One region of the Marinomonas sp. 63XJN7_7_ISO-PGPR-S23-202 genome, then DNA from elsewhere that is predicted to be linked to it. Evidence: predicted binding sites of a transcription regulator. Region 1 holds the regulator's gene; each other region holds the start of a gene.
The links. The regulator sigma-54, encoded in region 1, starts transcription at its own class of promoters, with help from an activator protein. The targets are predictions, from matches to a motif close to TGGCACNNNNNTTGCTNT.

Region 1 (4,461 bases):
TACTCAACACAAGGCGAAACATCTGCCGATGTCATTGTCACTTATATCAACACAGAAGAAGTTAAAATGACAGGATCTGTAAGAGGACAGTATGAAGCAACACATTAAGGTATGTACTTTCTTAGCCGGCTTATTCGTAAGCCAATGGGTACTAGCGCTTCCAGATGATACAAGCAAACCATTAAATATACAGTCCAATCAAGCCCATTTTGATCAAAAAACAGGCGAAGCCGTCTATACAGGTGACGTATTTGTAAAACAAGGTTCGATTGAAATTCAAGCCCAGTATCTGAAAGTCATCACCAATCCTAAGACGCGTAAATTCACCGAACTCATTGCAACGGGCCACCCTGCCAAATTTAGCCAACAAATCGATTGGCAAGGTAATATGATGATTAGTCGTGGTAATAAAGTCATCTATAAAACCGCTCAGTCCAAAGTGGAAATTTTTGGGGACGGCTACTTAAACAGAATGGATGACAAAATCACCGCCGACCATATTGTCTACTACATCAAAAATGGCACCTTCAGCGCCGAGAAAGAAGGATCAGGCCGAGTTTCCATGACGCTACAGCCACAAACCGAAAAAAAACAAGCATCACCACAGAAAAAAGAGAAGTAAATGGCCGTTTTAGAAGCAAAAAATCTCGCAAAAAGTTATAAAAAACGCCAAGTGGTTAAAGATGTTTCCCTCTCTGTCGAATCAGGCCAGGCGGTTGGCTTACTCGGACCGAATGGCGCGGGTAAAACAACCTGTTTTTATATGATCGTTGGCATGGTCACCAATGACGCCGGCGGCATCTTTATCGATGGCCAGGACATCACCAAATATGCCATGCATACCCGTGCTCAAAAAGGCATAGGCTATCTCCCGCAAGAAGCGTCTATTTTTAGAAAAATGTCGGTAGAAGACAACATTTACGCCATTCTTGAAACACGAAAAGAGCTTAATAGAGCCCAAAGAAAAGAGCGATTAGAAAGCTTATTAAAAGAATTTCATGTTACTCACATTCGCTCTAACTTGGGTATGGCGCTGTCTGGGGGGGAGCGTCGCCGAGTTGAAATCGCCCGGGCACTCGCGATGAACCCCAAGTTCATATTACTTGACGAGCCATTCGCTGGTGTGGATCCTATTTCAGTGGGCGATATAAAGCTCATTATCAGGCATTTACAAGAAAGTGGTATTGGTGTGTTAATTACCGACCACAACGTCAGAGAAACTCTCGACATCTGTGATAAAGCCTACATTGTTGGTAATGGACACATCATCGCATCAGGGGATGCCGATACCGTTATCAACAACGAACAAGTGAAAAAAGTCTACTTAGGTGACGACTTCCGCTTATAACCTCTTATTTTTGCAACTCAAAGGGAGTAACATGCATAACTTGTTCCATCTTTCTTACTTTCAACTTAACGATAAAAGAGTTGCTCTATGAAGCAGTCTTTACAATTAAAGCTTGGTCAACAACTGACCATGACGCCACAGTTGCAGCAAGCCATTCGTTTACTGCAGCTTTCAACGTTGGATCTTAAACAGGAGATCCATGAATTTTTAGAGTCTAATCCGCTACTGGAAATTGATGATGAGGAATACACTTCTAGTGATGCCCCATCAGCATTGAAAGAACGCGATAGTGATAGCGACAACACACACGCGTCTGAAAAAAAGGTTGAGTCAAACAGCAGCGAAGAAGCAAAGGTCGAATCAGAATGGACCGATAGTATTCCAGAAGAGCTATCCATTGACAGCGATTGGGACGATACCTACCAAAATTCAGCAGCGTCTGTCAGCCACTCCAACAGCTATGAAAATGATGGGGATTTTGAAAGTCGTAACGCACCAGAAGAAAGCATTCAAGACCATTTAATTTGGCAGCTCAACCTCACCCACATGTCAGATAGGGATATTGAGATTGCTTACGCCATCATTGAGTGTGTTCAGTCCGATGGGTATTTAAGCATTTCCCCAGATGAAATTTGGGAGTCATTGACCTCTGAACTTGAAGACCTTGAGCTTGATGAGGTCATTGCGGTTCAACACCGCTTACAACGTTTTGATCCCGTTGGTGTATGCTCTATTGATCTGCGTGATTGCTTGTTAGTTCAATTAGAACTGTTCCGCGAGCACCCTTTGTATAAGAGCACCTATAATTTAGTAGACAACTATCTCCCTCTGCTTGGTAATCGAGATTTCACTCAATTAAGCCGAAAAACAAAACTAAAGGAAGAATCGCTCAAAGAAGTGATTGAACTGATCCAGCAACTTAATCCTCGACCAGGGTCCATCATTGACACGGACGATACCGATTATGTTATCCCCGATGTGTCTGTACGAAAACGCAATAACGTCTGGCAAGTTGAACTGAATAATGACGCTCTGCCACCGGTTAAGATAAACGAAACCTACTCCGCCATGGCAGCAACAGCTTCCACATCAGAAGATGTCACGTACATCAAAAACTCCTTGCAAGAAGCAAAATGGTTCATGAAAAGCTTGCAAAGCCGCAATGAAACTTTACTAAAAGTCACTAGTTGCATTGTGAATCGACAGATCGACTTCTTCGAACTCGGTGAAGAAGCTATGAAACCTATGGTGCTTCATGATGTCGCAGAAGAGGTCGGCATGCATGAGTCTACTATTTCTCGAGTAACCACACAGAAATACATGCATACTCCTAAAGGCATTTTTGAGCTGAAATATTTTTTCTCCAGTCATGTCAATACCGCTTCTGGAGGGGAATGTTCTTCGACCGCTATTCGAGCTATGATTAAGAAGCTCGTTAGCGAAGAACCAGCCAAAAAACCGCTTAGTGACAACAAACTAGCCAGTATTTTAGCGGAACAAGGTATTCAGGTTGCTAGGCGAACTGTAGCAAAATATCGTGAGGCGATGAATATTCCGCCTTCCAATGAACGCAAACGACTCATCTAATACGGATACATTTCTTTATGCCTTTGAAATCTATATTAAAAGCTGAACTCGTTATCGCCAAACAAGATATTATCAGCAAGAAACGCGTACTAGAAAGTATTGCTGAAGTTGCATCAAACCGGTTACATTGCGACAACGAAGCAGTTTATGATGCATTACTAGGACGTGAAAAACTTGGCAGTACTGGCATAGGCAATGGCATTGCCATCCCCCATTGCCGTTTGGAGAGTGCCAACCACACAGCTCTAGTTGTCATGTCATTGCAATCCGCCATTAATTTCGACTCCGTGGACAAGAAAAATGTGGATTTAATTTTTGCTTTGATTGTGCCGCCAAGCGAATGCGACAACCATTTATCGACCCTATCAGAAATTGCCGAGCTGGCGCAATCTACCGAAAAACTCAATAAATTAAGAGCGGCCGAGACCAATCAAGCCCTTCTTACTGAGTTAGAATCATTATTGAATTAGATTTAATCTTAATTAAGGAAAAAGGTATGTTGGAAGAGTCTGTCACCATTATCAACAAACTTGGCCTTCATGCACGAGCCGCAGGAAAACTAGTCGAAACCACTTCTCGCTTTTCTTGCGATGTTACCATCGAGAAAGACGGGCGTAATGTCGATGGTAAAAGCATTATGGCAATGATGATGCTAGCTGCTGGCAAGGGCACGGACATCACCATTAAAACCAATGGTGAAGATGAAGAAGATGCCATCAAGGCCATTATTGCATTAATCAATGATCGCTTTGGGGAAGATGAATAAGGACAACAATGCCAGATAAAAATACACTCGCCCACCTACAAACGGTCACAGAGTCTTTAGAGTCTGGCGCCACATTACAAACGCGCTATTTATTAAATGGCGCTTTACCCGCACAAGATGTTGCTAGCCTTTTAGAATCCTCTCCCCCTAAAGAACGTAAGCAGCTTTGGGAACTCATTGAAGACAAAAACCAAGGCGAGGTTCTTCAATACCTAAACGAAGACATACGCCTACAGTTTCTAGAGAATATGAGCACCCAGCGGGTGGTTGCCGTATCTGAACACTTTGAAAGCGATGATTTAGCCGACTTACTGCAACACCTGCCAGACAAGGTGGTAAGTGAAGTCCTCTTATCCATGCCTCCTCAGGACAGACTAAGAGTTGAGGCCTTATTAAGCTACTCGGAAGACTCCGCCGGTGGCTTAATGAACACAGACACCATTACCATTCGCCCTAACGTCACCTTGGACAGAGTATTTCGTTACCTTCGACAATATAAACAAATTCCTGACATGACAGATAGCCTGTTAGTTGTCAGCCGCTCAAACCGACTTTTGGGAACGCTTCCCTTAGCCAAACTCCTAGTCTGTGATACAAAAACCACTGTACGAGACATTATGGAGACAGACCACACCGCCATCCACTCAGACACATCCGTAAGCGAAGTCGCCCAAGTGTTTGAAAAAATGGATTTGGTCTCCGCCCCCGTTATTGATCGCAGTACGGGAAAGCTACTTGGGCGTATTACCATTGATGACGT
Region 2 (4,461 bases), 1.8 Mb from region 1:
GGCGCCAGCAACTAAAAGCCATAATGAATAGTCTACATAATGATGAAGCCGTGATTATCTTTCCGGCTGGTGAGGTCTCTCGTATCTCACCCAGTGGCGTAAAAGACCAGCGCTGGAATGAAAACTACTTAAAACTGGCGAAAAAGACCAACAGTCCAATTTTACCCGTGCATATTGGTGGTCGTAATTCCATGATGTTTTACACCAGCTCTATTTTGTATCGTCCTCTGTCTACGATTCAATTACCAAATGAAATGTTTCGTCAGCGCAATCGTAAGATTCCAATGCAAGTAGGCCAGGCAATACCGGTTCAAGAGTTGTCCAAGCTGCCATTGAGTGATAAAGAGAAGAATAAACTGGTCAAACGCCATTTATATCGTATTGCCAAAGGTAAAAAGCCCCTATTAAAAACAGAAAAGACGGTTGAACATCCACAAAATCGCCAGTCAATTAAAACCGAATTGAAAAAAGCGGAACACCTGGGCTCAACCAAGGATAATAAACAAATCTTCTTAGTGGATTACGACCCTATGTCCGTCACTATGAAAGAGATCGGCCGCTTACGTGAGATCGCGTTTCGCAAGGTCGGAGAAGGAACGGGGGAACGCTCAGATTTAGATAAGTATGATCAGTATTATCGCCACCTGGTTTTATGGGATGAAGAAGCACTTGAAATTGTTGGGGCCTATCGCATTGGCGAAGTGGCTCGCTACATGAAAGAAGACGATCAAAACCGTATTTACAGTGCAGAACTCTTCTCTTACTCCTGCGATATGGAAGCCTATTTTGAGCAGGGCATTGAATTGGGTAGAAGTTTTGTACAGCCCAAATACTGGGGCATGCGCAGTCTGGATTACTTATGGTATGGCATTGGCGCCTACTTGAAGCGCCATCCAGAAATTCGTTACATGTTTGGCCCAGTGAGCTTAAGTAATAGCTATCCGCAAATAGCGAAAGACTTGATCGTCAGTTTTTATAAAAAATACTTTCCTGACACAGAGTACCTAGCTCGCTCCTTTAACCCCTACCAAGTCTCTCAAGAGCACCAAGATATCATCTCGGGGCTGTTAAAAGGCGAGCGTTACGAAGAAGATTTTCGCACACTAAAAGAGCAATTGGGTCATTTGGGTGCCAGCGTTCCGACTTTATTCAAGCAATATTCGGAACTGTGCGAGCCCGGTGGCGTTCGCTTTCTAGACTTTGGCGTGGATGTCGACTTCGGCTATTGCATTGATGGTTTGGTGTTAGTCGATCTTACTAAAGTCAAAGAAACCAAGCGTAACCGCTACTTGGGGGATTAATAAACAATTGCTTAATCCCTAGACATCAATGATGATGACCATGGGTGTGGTGGTGTCGACCATGTTTATCATGATGACGTTTGACCACAATCTTATAGGTGATTTTGACCAACAACATTAAGACCAACACAATGAGGACAATGGCTTCAGGGCTCATCACATGACTCCTCTTACTCTATATTTGTTTTTTACTTCTCAATAGTAAGTATAGTCAAAAAAATGCCCTAAACTGTTTGTTTTTTAAACGGTCATGCACTAAGTTATGGCAAAAGGGTTATTTGCTTATAAACTATAAGAGACCTATGCATGAGGTCGCGAGCAACAGTCTCTTAGGGGTGTGGCGCATAGTACTGAGACTCAGGAAATGACTCTCACTTCTTTATTTCTTAACGTGACAGTGAATACTATCTGGCGCAGGTCTTGCTAGAACTTGTTCGATACCTTAGCTGTCACTTCAAAAATGAACATAGGAGCTGGAAATGATCGAGAAAACCTATTTAAAGACAAAACCAGAATGTAAAGTAAAGTTTGCGCTTCCCGCTGACAAAGTCAGTGGAGCAAAATCCGTCTCAGTGGTCGGTGATTTTAATAACTGGGATAGCAAAGCCAACCCGATGCGCAAACAAAAATCAGGACTATTTGCTTCTACCCTGAACTTGCAAGTGAATAATGCTTATCAGTTTCGCTATGTCATTGACGGTGAAAAATGGCTTAACGATGACATGGCTGACGATTATGTTCCCAGCCCTGTCAGCCTTGATAACAACTGCGTGCTCAGCCTATAAGGCAACAAATAAATATTTTTTATGCCTTTCCTACTTCCGACACTAAGAAAGGCATAAAGTACTATCCTACTGTTTAAAAAGATGTTTCTTCATCTTTTTAGGGCTTTTTTGCGCCTTTTTCTCTATTCCCTCCCTCTCTTCATTAACAACCTCTCACAAAGACGGGCTGCAATTTATAGCTAAAATGTGTACAATTGCTTTTTATTAAACGCGCGTTTAATAAAAAATAACGTGCGATTCTTTTTATAGAAAACAAAGTACCTGTGAGACTAAAGAAAAAGGTGTTTATCCTCCAGTACGAGAAAACACTATTAATTTTTTTGAGACCTTTTTCGAGGTAGCCAACGCATCCGTTAGAAAAGTTGTCTCTACGATAAACCAAACTACAAGAGAGGTTTACCATGGCACATCAGCAGCAATACATTCACGGCCGCTACTATGCATCCACCAGTGGAGAGCACTTCGATACCTTAAATCCGGCAACGGGTGAAGTGATCGCCACCATAGAGCATGCAGGCCAAGCAGAGCTTGATGCCGCCATTGCATCAGCAAAAGAAGGCCAGAAAGTATGGGCCGCGATGAGTCCTGTTGAACGCGGCCGTATTTTGAAAAGGGCTGCTGAACTACTACGTGAGCACAACGAAGAGCTGGCTCGTTTAGAAGTGCTAGACACGGGTAAACCACTTCAAGAAGCCATTTGTGTTGATATCGAAACCGGAGCGGATGTCATTGAGTATTACGCCGGACTAACCGATAAAATCCAAGGTGAATACCAAGACTTAGGAAACGGTAGCTTCTACTACACACGTAAAGAGCCATTGGGCATCTGTGCGGGAATAGGCGCTTGGAACTACCCTATTCAAATTGCCTGTTGGAAATCTGGCCCAGCCTTGGCAGCAGGCAATGCAATGATCTTTAAACCATCAGAAGAAACCCCATTAACCGCCCTGAAACTGGCCGAAATCTATACGAAAGCAGGTTTGCCCGATGGGGTATTCAATGTTGTCCAAGGGGATGCACGTACTGGTCAGCTGATCACCAGTCATCCTGAGATCGACAAAGTTTCCTTTACGGGAGAAGTCGGCACAGGTAAAAAAGTCATGTCCGCGTCAGCCCAGTCTCTAAAAGACGTGACCATGGAATTGGGCGGAAAGTCGCCGATGATCATCTTCCCAGACATGCCGATCGACCAAGCCGTTTCAGCCGCCATGTTGGCAAATTTTTATACACAAGGCGAAGTCTGTACCAACGGTACCCGAGTGTTTGTCCATGCCGACATACTAGACGCGTTTACCCAAGAGCTTAAAGCCCGTACTGAAGCCATGGTCATTGGCAACCCAATGGACATGGAAACCCAAGTGGGCGCGTTGATCTCTAAAGATCACATGAAGAAAGTTCTTGGTTATATCGATGCGGCAAAAGAAGCCGGAGCCACCTTGCTGTGCGGCGGCTACCAAGTCACGGAAAATGGTCTAGAAAACGGAGCATTTGTTGCACCAACCGTCTTCACGGATTGTACCGACGACATGCCACAAGTGCGTGACGAAATTTTTGGCCCAGTAATGTCCGTACTGAGCTTCACCGATGAAGACGAAGTCATCGCCCGCGCCAATGACACCGAATATGGCTTAGCCGCTGGCGTGTTCACCAAAGACATTGCCCGTGCTCACCGTGTGATTGCACAGATGCAAGCCGGTATCTGCTGGATTAACTCATGGGGTGCCTCTCCTGCAGAAATGCCAGTTGGCGGCTATAAGAGTTCTGGGGTAGGACGTGAAAACGGTATTCAAACTCTATACCACTATACCCAAACCAAGAGTGTCTTTGTGGATTTGAACGACATCCCCAACCCATACTAACCTGGAGGAAAAATGGCAAACGAAATGTATGACTACATCATCGTCGGCGCAGGCTCCGCAGGCTGTGTGCTGGCGGATCGCTTAACCGAAAGCGGCGACAACAAGGTACTGCTATTGGAAATGGGCGGCTCTGATAAGAGCGTCTTCATCCAAATGCCAACCGCCTTATCGTATCCGATGAATACAGAAAAATACGCTTGGCAATTCCACACAGAAAAGGAACCAGGCCTGGACAACCGTGAGATGCATTGCCCGCGAGGCAAAGTCTTAGGTGGCTCCTCATCCATTAATGGCATGGTCTATGTTCGAGGTCACGCTTGCGATTTTGACCAATGGGAAGAAAACGGTGCCAAAGGCTGGAATTACCAAGCCTGTCTGCCCTATTTTAAAAAAGCCGAAACTTGGTCCGGTGGAGCGGATTTATACCGTGGTGGCAATGGGCCATTGCATACCAACAACGGCAATGACATGACCTATAATCCGCTTTACCAAGCCTTTATCGAGGCCGGTGCCGAA
Region 3 (4,461 bases), 210 kb from region 1:
GGATTGCACTACTGAAGCGATCATTCACGCTTGTTTTGATCGCATAGAAGCCCGTGAGCCTGAGGTGGGTGCTTGGCAAAAGAAGCGCACTCGTGATGAATACCTTGCTTATTATCGAGCTGATAAAGCCTTCTTTGATGCCAGTTTATTAAAAGGGCTGCCATTGGGTGTGAAGGACATTATTGATACCGAGGAAATGCCAACGGAAATGGGCTCATCGATTCATGCTGGACGACAGCCAGTTGAAGACGCAACCTGTGTCGCCTTAATTCGTGCTGCGGGTGGCATAGTGTTAGGGAAAACCGTTACGACAGAATTTGCTTATTTTAAACCGGGAAAAACCAAAAATCCTGCCGATTTAGAACGTACACCGGGTGGCTCGTCTAGTGGTTCTGCTGCTGCCATTGCTGACAACATGGTGCCAATGGCGTTGGGTTCTCAAACCGCAGCGTCGGTGATTCGTCCTGCTGCTTATTGCGGTACCATTGGTTACGTAGGAAGTCGTGGCGAATTTTCATTACGCGGTGGTCAGCCATTGGCGCAGTCGCTTGATTCACTGGGGCTGTTTGCGCGTAATGTCGAAGATATTCAGCTACTGCGCGCGATCTTGTTGCGTCAGCCTGTTTCTATTAAAGCGAGCGAATCAATAGCGCCAAAATGCGTATTGGTCTGTCATGGAGAATCGGTCGGTGAGACGTCACCAGCGATGGAAAGTGCTACACAAAAGGCTGTAGATAAGCTCAAGGCGCAAGGCGTCAAAGTGGTTGAGTTGGATGCTGGTAATCGCATAAAAGACATGGTGAACCACCATATTAATATCATGGCCTGGGAAGTGTGTCGTAACTTAGTGATAGAATCCTTTCAGCCAAACCAACTAAGCGACCCATTAGCCACTTTGATGGAACAAGGTCTTACTATGGATCGTTCAAGTTATGTCGCGTCATTGGAGGCAGTGCAAGCGTGTCGAGATTGGTTATGGCGTTATGTGCCAAAGGCTGATGCCATCTTAGCGCCAGCCGCACCAGATATCGCACCGCTAGGTCATGCAGCCACTGGGGCACCACACATGAGTCGTCCTTGGCAAGCTATGGGGCTTCCTGTGATTAACGTACCGGGCATGAAAGATGAAAATGGCATCCCTTTAGGATTGCAGCTTATCGGTAAAGTACGTGAAGACGATGACCTATTGAGCCATGCTAGCTGGTTTAAAGAACTGTTAAATTAAGTTGTCTTGCTCTGATAATAAGTGTGGCTTATTCGATTTATGCTATCTAATGAATAGGGACGCTAAACTTATGGTTACTTTTCACTAGAGAAATACGTGTTTTAGTGTCCCTGTTTAGATCAATATTTCGATAAGGTTTTCATCGTATTAGAGAGTGTTGATCTTTTGAGGATAAAAAAATAAGCCGCAAAATATGATTGAACGAGCTTAATTACGCTTGGCTTTTTCGCCACTGTCTTGGAGAGACCCCTTTGACTCGCTTAAAGGCGCGAGATAGTTGTGATGCGTCTGAAAACCCCCAACGATAAGCCACTTCCGTAATTGATAATGGTTGTTGCATTGCATCCGCAGTAAGCATGTCTTCACAGCATTTTTCGATGCGCATCTGCAAAATAAATTGAGCTACGCTGAGATTCTCTTCAGAGAAAAGTCGATAGAGTGATCTTTTCGACATGTTCATGGCGTTTGCTATATGGTCTGGACTAAGGTTTTCTTCGGTCAAAAGGCGCAATATGTGCTGTTTAGCTCGTTCTTTCATCAAAGACGCTGAGTCACTATTTGTATGCTCAAGGGAAGGTTTGATTAACGCGCTAATGGCGTACTGCAATGCATCGCCATCTTCCTGAAAAGAGGGGTTTTGGTAATCAGTATTGGCCAATTGACGTAACATAGTCAGTAACATTTGACTGCTGGAACGGTTCTGAGCAATTTTGGTGATTCGGTGTTGTGCGTGTATAGAGCATAAACTGTCAACATAAGCTTTTGGTAAATGCACGGACATTTGTTGTATTAGGCCTTGGGGATGCATGTCGTAAGGCAAAGACGAATCAATAAGCGCAATTTCGCCTGGTAACAATAGGTCTTTGTTATTCGACCAAGAAAACCCCATGGTGCCTTGCTTTTGTAGAATGACAAAATAGTGTTTGTCGTCTTGGCTCGTTGACTTTGAGCGGACTATCTTTTCTGCATTGGTTTCGATGTGAACCACATCCAAACCGTTATGATCATCCAGTCTCATATTGCCGATAAAAGGGATGTTGCGATGTGGTTGAGTGTCAAAATTGCCGCAAATAGAGTGTACAGAGTGTTCCCAGCGATCTAAGTCGAGCATTTCTTTCTCCCATTATGCATGGCTCTCTAGAGATCGACTTATTGATGTATAAGTACCTTAAAAGTCATGCGAATTTAGTTGAAATATAAACTATTTCAGCAAGTATTGTTCCAACTAAATTCACATGATGTCAAGGTCTAATCTTTTGCAGTTTTCTCTTGGTTTTTAGTAGCACATGATCACGGATTTGACTTCGGTATAGTCATTGATGAATTCACGGCCAAACTCTCGGCCGACACCGGATTGTTTAGTGCCCCCAAATGGCACAGAAGGGTCAAGGATAGAGTGCATATTGACCCAAACTGTACCAGACTCAATTTTCGGGATCATTCGCATGGCTTGAGATAAGTTATTGGTCCAGATACTGCTGCTTAAACCAAATGGCGTATTATTGATTAGATCAATTAACTCTTCTTCGTCTTCATAAGGCATAAAGCTAATGATTGGTCCAAATGTCTCTTCTTGCATGAGTGTTTCATCAACGCTGGATGCTTGCACTATCGTAGGCTCAACAAAAAAACCTTCGCCCTCAATGGCTTTGCCGCCGTGTAAGACTCGGCTTTCTTTGTGGGCAATTTCTAAGTATTCGCAAACCTTGTTGAATTGCGGTTCGTTAGAGAGGGGGCCGAAATAAACACTTTCATCAAGCGGAGAACCAATTTTGGCTTCACTCAATTTTTGTGCGAGCTTCGTTGTTAATTCGTCAAGGCGAGAGGAGTGAACATAAACACGTTCTGGTGCGGCACATACTTGGCCTTGATGTATGTAACCCAACTGAAAAAGGCCGCCAACAACCCGATCAATATCCGCATCTTTTAAAACTGCAGCGGTGTTTTTGCCACCTAGCTCTAAAGTGCAGCGAGTCAGATCAGCGGAAGCTGTTGCGCTAATTTTCTTGCCTGTCGCGACAGAACCGGTAAAAGAGACTTTGCGAACTTTAGGGTGTTGGATAAGTTGTCCACCAACATCGCCTTTGCCATTTACTATGTTAAGAACACCGTCTGGTACGCCAGCTTCTTTTGCTAATTCAGCAATACGCAGAATAGTCAGCGGTGTGAACTCACTTGGTTTAAGAACAATGGTACAACCAGTACAAAGTGCCGCGCCGATTTTCCAACAGGCAATCATGACCGAAAAATTCCAAGGTAAAATACCGGCGACGACGCCAATGGCTTCTCTGCGAGTGAAAGCACTGTATTCTTCCCCTTGCATAGAAGGAAAAGACGGCGTCATGGTTTCGCCATTTATTTTAGTGCTCCAACCAGCGAAATAACGCAAGAACATCGCGCTTTGTTGCACTTCAAACATGCGTGAAAGGTGGATGGATTTGCCGCTACACAAGGTTTCTAATTGGGCAATTTCTTCCCCGTTCTGTTCAATTAAATCCGCCAGTTTATTGAGGATAACGCCACGTGTATAAGGGGATGTTTTCCCCCAAGTACCTTTAAATGCTTGGTAGGAGGACTCTATTGCCGTGTCGACCTCTTGAGCTGTGGCGCAGTGAATTTTAGAAATAATGGCTTCTGTCGCAGGGTTGATAATATCGAATGTACCACTGGCAGGCGTTTGAGCATTTTTAGTGTAGCTTGATTGGCCATTAATGAACTGACCATGTTCTTGTTTCAAAAAGCCTTGGGTAGCATCTAATAATGGAATGTCTGACATAATGTTATTGCTCCTTAATTTGAAGAATTTAGTGTGAAGTGCGCGCCGCGCTCGCCAATCATCATGGCAACGGCGTTGGTGTTACCACTAGGTACTTGTGGGCAAATAGAGAGATCCACCACTCGAAGGTTTTTGGTGCCGTGAACTTTGAGTTCTAAGTCAATGACAGAGTCACTACGAGACACTCCCATTTTGCATGTGCCGCCGGGGTGGTAGACGGTTTTGATATTTTGACGCACAAAGGTTTCCAACGCGTCTGTGTCATCGATAGCAATGTTATTTGGCTCGACCACCTTCTTGATGATGTTTTTTAATGCGGGTTGCTCCATGGCTTTTAGGCCCATTTGAACCGCGCGAATTTGGTTTTTTACATCATCGGGGTGTGACAAAATTTGAGCATCAATTTCGACTAAGTCGCTTGGGTTATTCGATTTTAAGCGCACTTCTCCACGGGATTTAG
Region 4 (4,461 bases), 1.8 Mb from region 1:
CGCCTTTGGAGTTATGTACAGTCCTGGTCCGGCCAATATGCTCGCGCTTTTTGCTGGGATTAATGGTCAAGGCTGGCGTGCTTTTCTGTATTGTGTTGGTGTGGGGCTTGCTATGTTGATCTTGTTTTTACTGATCGGCTATCTTGGTAGTGAGATTATTCCTAAAGAATATCAATCGGTTATTGCTGTTGTAGGCGGACTGTATATTGCCTATCTTGGCGTAAAAATTCTCAAAGCGAGCTTCCAAAAAGAGTCGTCTACAGCCCAAGAGACGTCGGTGAGTTTTAAAACGGGATTGGTATTGCAGCTTTGTAACCCCAAATCGCTGGTCGCCATCGTGCCCATTGTGACCGTGCAGTTCCCGCGAGCGCACATTGAAGGTGGACAGATAGCACTTTGGTCAGTGGGGCTTTCCATCATGGCTTGTGGCGCACCGAGTGTCTATTTGTTGGCGGGGGCGCGTCTTAAAAAAGCGGCAATGAACCCCAAGGTGATGGCTTGGATCAATCGTGTGATGGCCTGTTTACTCTTCTATGTGGCTTATCGCTTTATTATGAATCTGTAAAATACACAGAGCACACTGATAATCACAATACAGATGTGCTGTATTGCATTCTGTGTGCTTTTGAAAGGGGTTGTCTGCGTCTGTTGGGCTGGTGTGAATGCGCTTAGTATTGTTCATTCACTCATCTCATTTGGCAAGCGAGGTTGATATGATCATCATTGCGTTACTGCATCATTTTGCTCATTGTTTTGAACGCTACAGCACACGAAAAAAGCTCAGTGCGTTACCCCATGATTTACGTAAAGACCTTGGCATCATGCAAGACCGCTTCGAAGCTGAAGTCGCCAAAGGGAATGTCTTTACCTTGATGAAGGAATTAAGCTCGTTATCAACAATAAACCTACGTGACAAGCGTAAATAAGCACGGCTTGTTGCAACAACCTGTATGGATGAGACCCTAAGCGCTTGTCGTGAATCACAAGCGCTTAGGGAAGGTGAATTCTTTGGTTTGTAGTTACGACACAAAGGGTTTTAATCTTTACTGTCAGCGCCTATTTTATGGATGGAAAGGTCAGCACCATTGTATTCTTCCTCCTCGCTTAAGCGTAACCCACTAACGGCTTTAACCGTGCCATACACCACCAAACCACTGACGACGGCGATTCCTATGCCAGTCAAAGAGCCGATAAGTTGAGACATAAAGCTAACATTGCCCACCCCGCCTAATGATTTTAGGCCAAAGATACCTGCTGCCAGACCGCCCCAGGTTCCGCAAATACCATGTAAAGGCCATACACCAAGCACGTCGTCTATGTGTTGGTATTTTTGTTGGATGAGTGTGAATAGCTTGGTAAATAGGGCACCCGCGATCAGGCCAGTGGCCAATGCGCCAATGGGATGCATGATGTCTGATCCAGCGCAGACGGCAACGAGACCCGCGAGAGGACCATTGTGAATAAAACCAGGGTCTTTGTTGCCTAGAACCATGGCCGCGATAATCCCGCCGACCATCGCCATTAGAGTATTGACAGCCACTAACCCACTGATGCCATTCATTGTTTGTGCTGACATCACATTAAAGCCAAACCATCCAATACAGAGAATCCACGCGCCTAGTGCTAGAAAAGGAATATTGGAGGGCGCAAACGCAACTAATTTGCCATGTCTAAAACGACCATTACGAGTACCTAGTAACACGATGGCAACCAGAGCAACCCAGCCACCAAACCCATGCACGACAATAGACCCTGCGAAATCATGAAATGGCGCGCCATATTGATGAGCTAACCAGCTTTGAAAACCATAGTTTCCGTTCCATACCAAACCTTCTAAGAAAGGATAAGCAATTCCGACGATGATGGCTGCGGATATCAGCATAGGGTAAAACTTCGCGCGTTCTGCTACGCCACCGGAAATAATGGCGGGGATGGCTGCCGCGAATGTCATGAGAAAGAAAAATTTTACCAAGGCGTAACCACTGTTTTGTGACAGCGTGGCGGCGCTTTGGAAAAAACTTATACCATAGGCTATGTGATAACCAATGAAAAAATAGACCAGTGCGGAAACGGCAAAATCCGTCATGATTTTGACGAGCGCATTGACTTGGTTTTTGTGGCGTACGGTGCCCACTTCTAAAAATGCAAAGCCCGCATGCATGGTAAACACCATGATGGCGCCGAGAAGAATAAAAAGTGTATTTGAATTGGAAATCAGCATGTCTACTGCACTGTTTGTGACTGTCACGAAGCGCCCCTAAGTTAATTGCACCGAATAAGTGCTAAAAATTTTTATTTTTGCTCTTTTTTAGAACCGAATTAACGATAAATGATTGAATATTTACCTGGAAGCACTGTTTTAAGCAATTTTCATTCCATATTTGCATTATATTGGTGCTTTTTTGTTGGTGGCTGCACCATCTGGGTGGATGTAAATTGACTGGGGGAGGGTGGATGTAAATTGAGAAAGGGTAATGTTGATCTAAATACCGCCACCTTCGTTGCATCGCAACATCGCAGGGATACTTGAATGTGAAGCCCCATTCAGGTGCAGCATCTCTGGAAAGGGCTAACGCATCTGAGTTGGTGTATTACGCGATTTTATCGGATGTGGAGAGCCTCTCCTGTAGGTAAATCTTTTCTATCAAAGAGAAAAACACCGCTCAAACCAGTGCTTACCATAAGGCGTCTCAGTATTTACAGAATTAAATATTGAAAACGATATTGATAATGAATATCATTTGTTATGTTTTGTTATCACTCCGGAGCCAGTCGTGGAAAGTTCAGTACAGCAGAAAGTAATCGATTTTTTACAGGTCGGCGGGCCTGTTGTTTGGATTCTAATCGGGTTTTCCGTTATTGCTTTGACCATTGTGCTGTTGAAATTATGGCAGCTGTCGTCATTGCGAGCAGAAAGCCGGAAAACCGTCGATCAAGCGTTGGTCGCTTGGCGTAAAAAAGAGGGCGAGCAAGCCCTTGAATTGCTTGATGAAAAACGTCCAATCGATTCGCTGGTTGGCTTCTCCATGCGCTCTTTGCAAGCTGGCAATATGGATGTGAGTTTGATCCGGGAAGAAGTTGAGCGCTTGGCGATAAATCAATTGAACCAGTTACGTTCCTACCTTCGTCCCTTAGAAATTATTGCTAGCTTGAGTCCTTTATTAGGCTTGCTCGGTACGGTTCTGGGGATGATTACGGCTTTCCAGCAAATGCAAGGGGCGGGTAACCAGGTCGATCCCTCGGTGTTGTCTGGTGGTATTTGGCAGGCCTTGTTGACGACAGCCGTTGGCTTGGCGGTGGCGATTCCTGTGGTGAGTTTACATAGCTGGCTTGAACGTAAAATCGAGCGTATTGCTCATAATATCAATGATGCGGTAACGCAAGTATTCACCAGTAAGGAAGCGGAGCGTTTGGTAGCGAAAGCCGCCAAAGAGGTTTTGCATGCCGCTTAACCTGAGTCAGCCAAAGCGTAAGCAGGCGATTAGTCTAACGCCACTCATTGATGTGGTGTTCATTTTATTGTTGTTTTTCATGCTGACATCCAGCTTTGTGCCATGGCGTAGTGTGAATACGCCGCTTTCGGTGCCTGCTCATGATACCGCCACGCCAGATAAAGACGACTTTTTGGTGCTGACGCTCAAGCAAAATGATGGGCGAGTTTGGCTGAATGGTGTTGCCCATTCTTTAGCGGACACGGCTTGGTTAAGTTCGATGATTAAAGCACACAAAAAGGGCGTGTTCGCGATTAAGGCTGACAATGAGGTGAACTTGCAAAGTTTAATGAACTTGGCTGATCGCTTAAAAGTCAATGGGGCGAAAACCGTGTCCATTGCCAATGCTTTTTCGGGTCAGACCACGCCATGAAAATAGATCAAATGTTTGCGTTAAAAACCAAGTCTGATGATGACAGTTTGGTGCCTTTGATCAATGTCGTTTTCTTGATGTTGGTGTTTTTTATGGTGGCGGGGCAAATTCGTAAGGCTGATCCGATCCCCATTGTTCCACCGACTTCCATTAGTGAAAACCGTCCCAAATCGGATCCCAACGTGTTGATTGTTGTTGGTGCGGATAAGCGTATTTATTTGGATGACAACTTGGTAAAGATCGATGCGATTAAACCGTATTTAGAGAGGAAGTTCGCACAATCTTCTAATAAAGAGGCGTTCTGGGTGCAAATCAAAGCGGACGGTTCTGTTCCAGTGGAAGCATTGCGTCCTGTGTTTAGCCAGATTCGTTTATCTGGGTTAACAAAAGTCAGCTTAGCAACACAATTAGCAAAAGGGTCATGATGATTTCCAAACGTCATTGGTTAGTGGCTGGGGGGATAGCGGTTTCTCTTCATGCGGCGGCTTTTTATGGTTTTTTTTATCCCTCTTCCGAAGGTAGTAAAGCACCAGGTCAGCAAGGCATTGAGTTCGATCTTGGTATGATGGGCGACATGGGGGCTTCCAAGAAAAACAG

Region 2: AC0VYG_RS21655 (isoamylase early set domain-containing protein) is a predicted target of sigma-54. The motif match lies at 1,711-1,728, and genes of this name have one in related genera.
Region 3: feaR (transcriptional regulator FeaR) is a predicted target of sigma-54. The motif match lies at 2,432-2,449, and genes of this name have one in related genera.
Region 4: AC0VYG_RS21740 (ammonium transporter) is a predicted target of sigma-54. The motif match lies at 2,361-2,378, and genes of this name have one in related genera.

The regions. Positions count from the first base shown of each region.
Region 1 is NZ_CM149677.1:2,893,039-2,897,499, forward strand. Features, by position in the region: gene lptC (LPS export ABC transporter periplasmic protein LptC) at 1-108, shown strand, start outside; gene lptA (lipopolysaccharide transport periplasmic protein LptA) at 92-622, shown strand; gene lptB (LPS export ABC transporter ATP-binding protein) at 623-1,348, shown strand; gene AC0VYG_RS13450 (RNA polymerase factor sigma-54) at 1,436-2,935, shown strand; gene AC0VYG_RS13455 (PTS sugar transporter subunit IIA) at 2,953-3,405, shown strand; gene AC0VYG_RS13460 (HPr family phosphocarrier protein) at 3,432-3,701, shown strand; gene mgtE (magnesium transporter) at 3,710-4,461, shown strand, end outside.
Region 2 is NZ_CM149677.1:4,700,947-4,705,407, forward strand. Features, by position in the region: gene olsF (bifunctional ornithine lipid synthase OlsF) at 1-1,301, shown strand, start outside; gene AC0VYG_RS21650 (hypothetical protein) at 1,327-1,458, opposite strand; gene AC0VYG_RS21655 (isoamylase early set domain-containing protein) at 1,781-2,086, shown strand; gene betB (betaine-aldehyde dehydrogenase) at 2,488-3,945, shown strand; gene betA (choline dehydrogenase) at 3,958-4,461, shown strand, end outside.
Region 3 is NZ_CM149677.1:3,105,480-3,109,940, reverse strand. Features, by position in the region: gene AC0VYG_RS14450 (amidase) at 1-1,225, shown strand, start outside; gene feaR (transcriptional regulator FeaR) at 1,437-2,336, opposite strand; gene AC0VYG_RS14440 (NAD-dependent phenylacetaldehyde dehydrogenase) at 2,502-4,001, opposite strand; gene AC0VYG_RS14435 (GMC family oxidoreductase) at 4,016-4,461, opposite strand, start outside.
Region 4 is NZ_CM149677.1:4,720,740-4,725,200, reverse strand. Features, by position in the region: gene AC0VYG_RS21750 (LysE family translocator) at 1-565, shown strand, start outside; gene AC0VYG_RS21745 (hypothetical protein) at 663-926, shown strand; gene AC0VYG_RS21740 (ammonium transporter) at 1,037-2,248, opposite strand; gene AC0VYG_RS21735 (MotA/TolQ/ExbB proton channel family protein) at 2,775-3,452, shown strand; gene AC0VYG_RS21730 (ExbD/TolR family protein) at 3,442-3,864, shown strand; gene AC0VYG_RS21725 (ExbD/TolR family protein) at 3,861-4,289, shown strand; gene AC0VYG_RS21720 (energy transducer TonB) at 4,286-4,461, shown strand, end outside.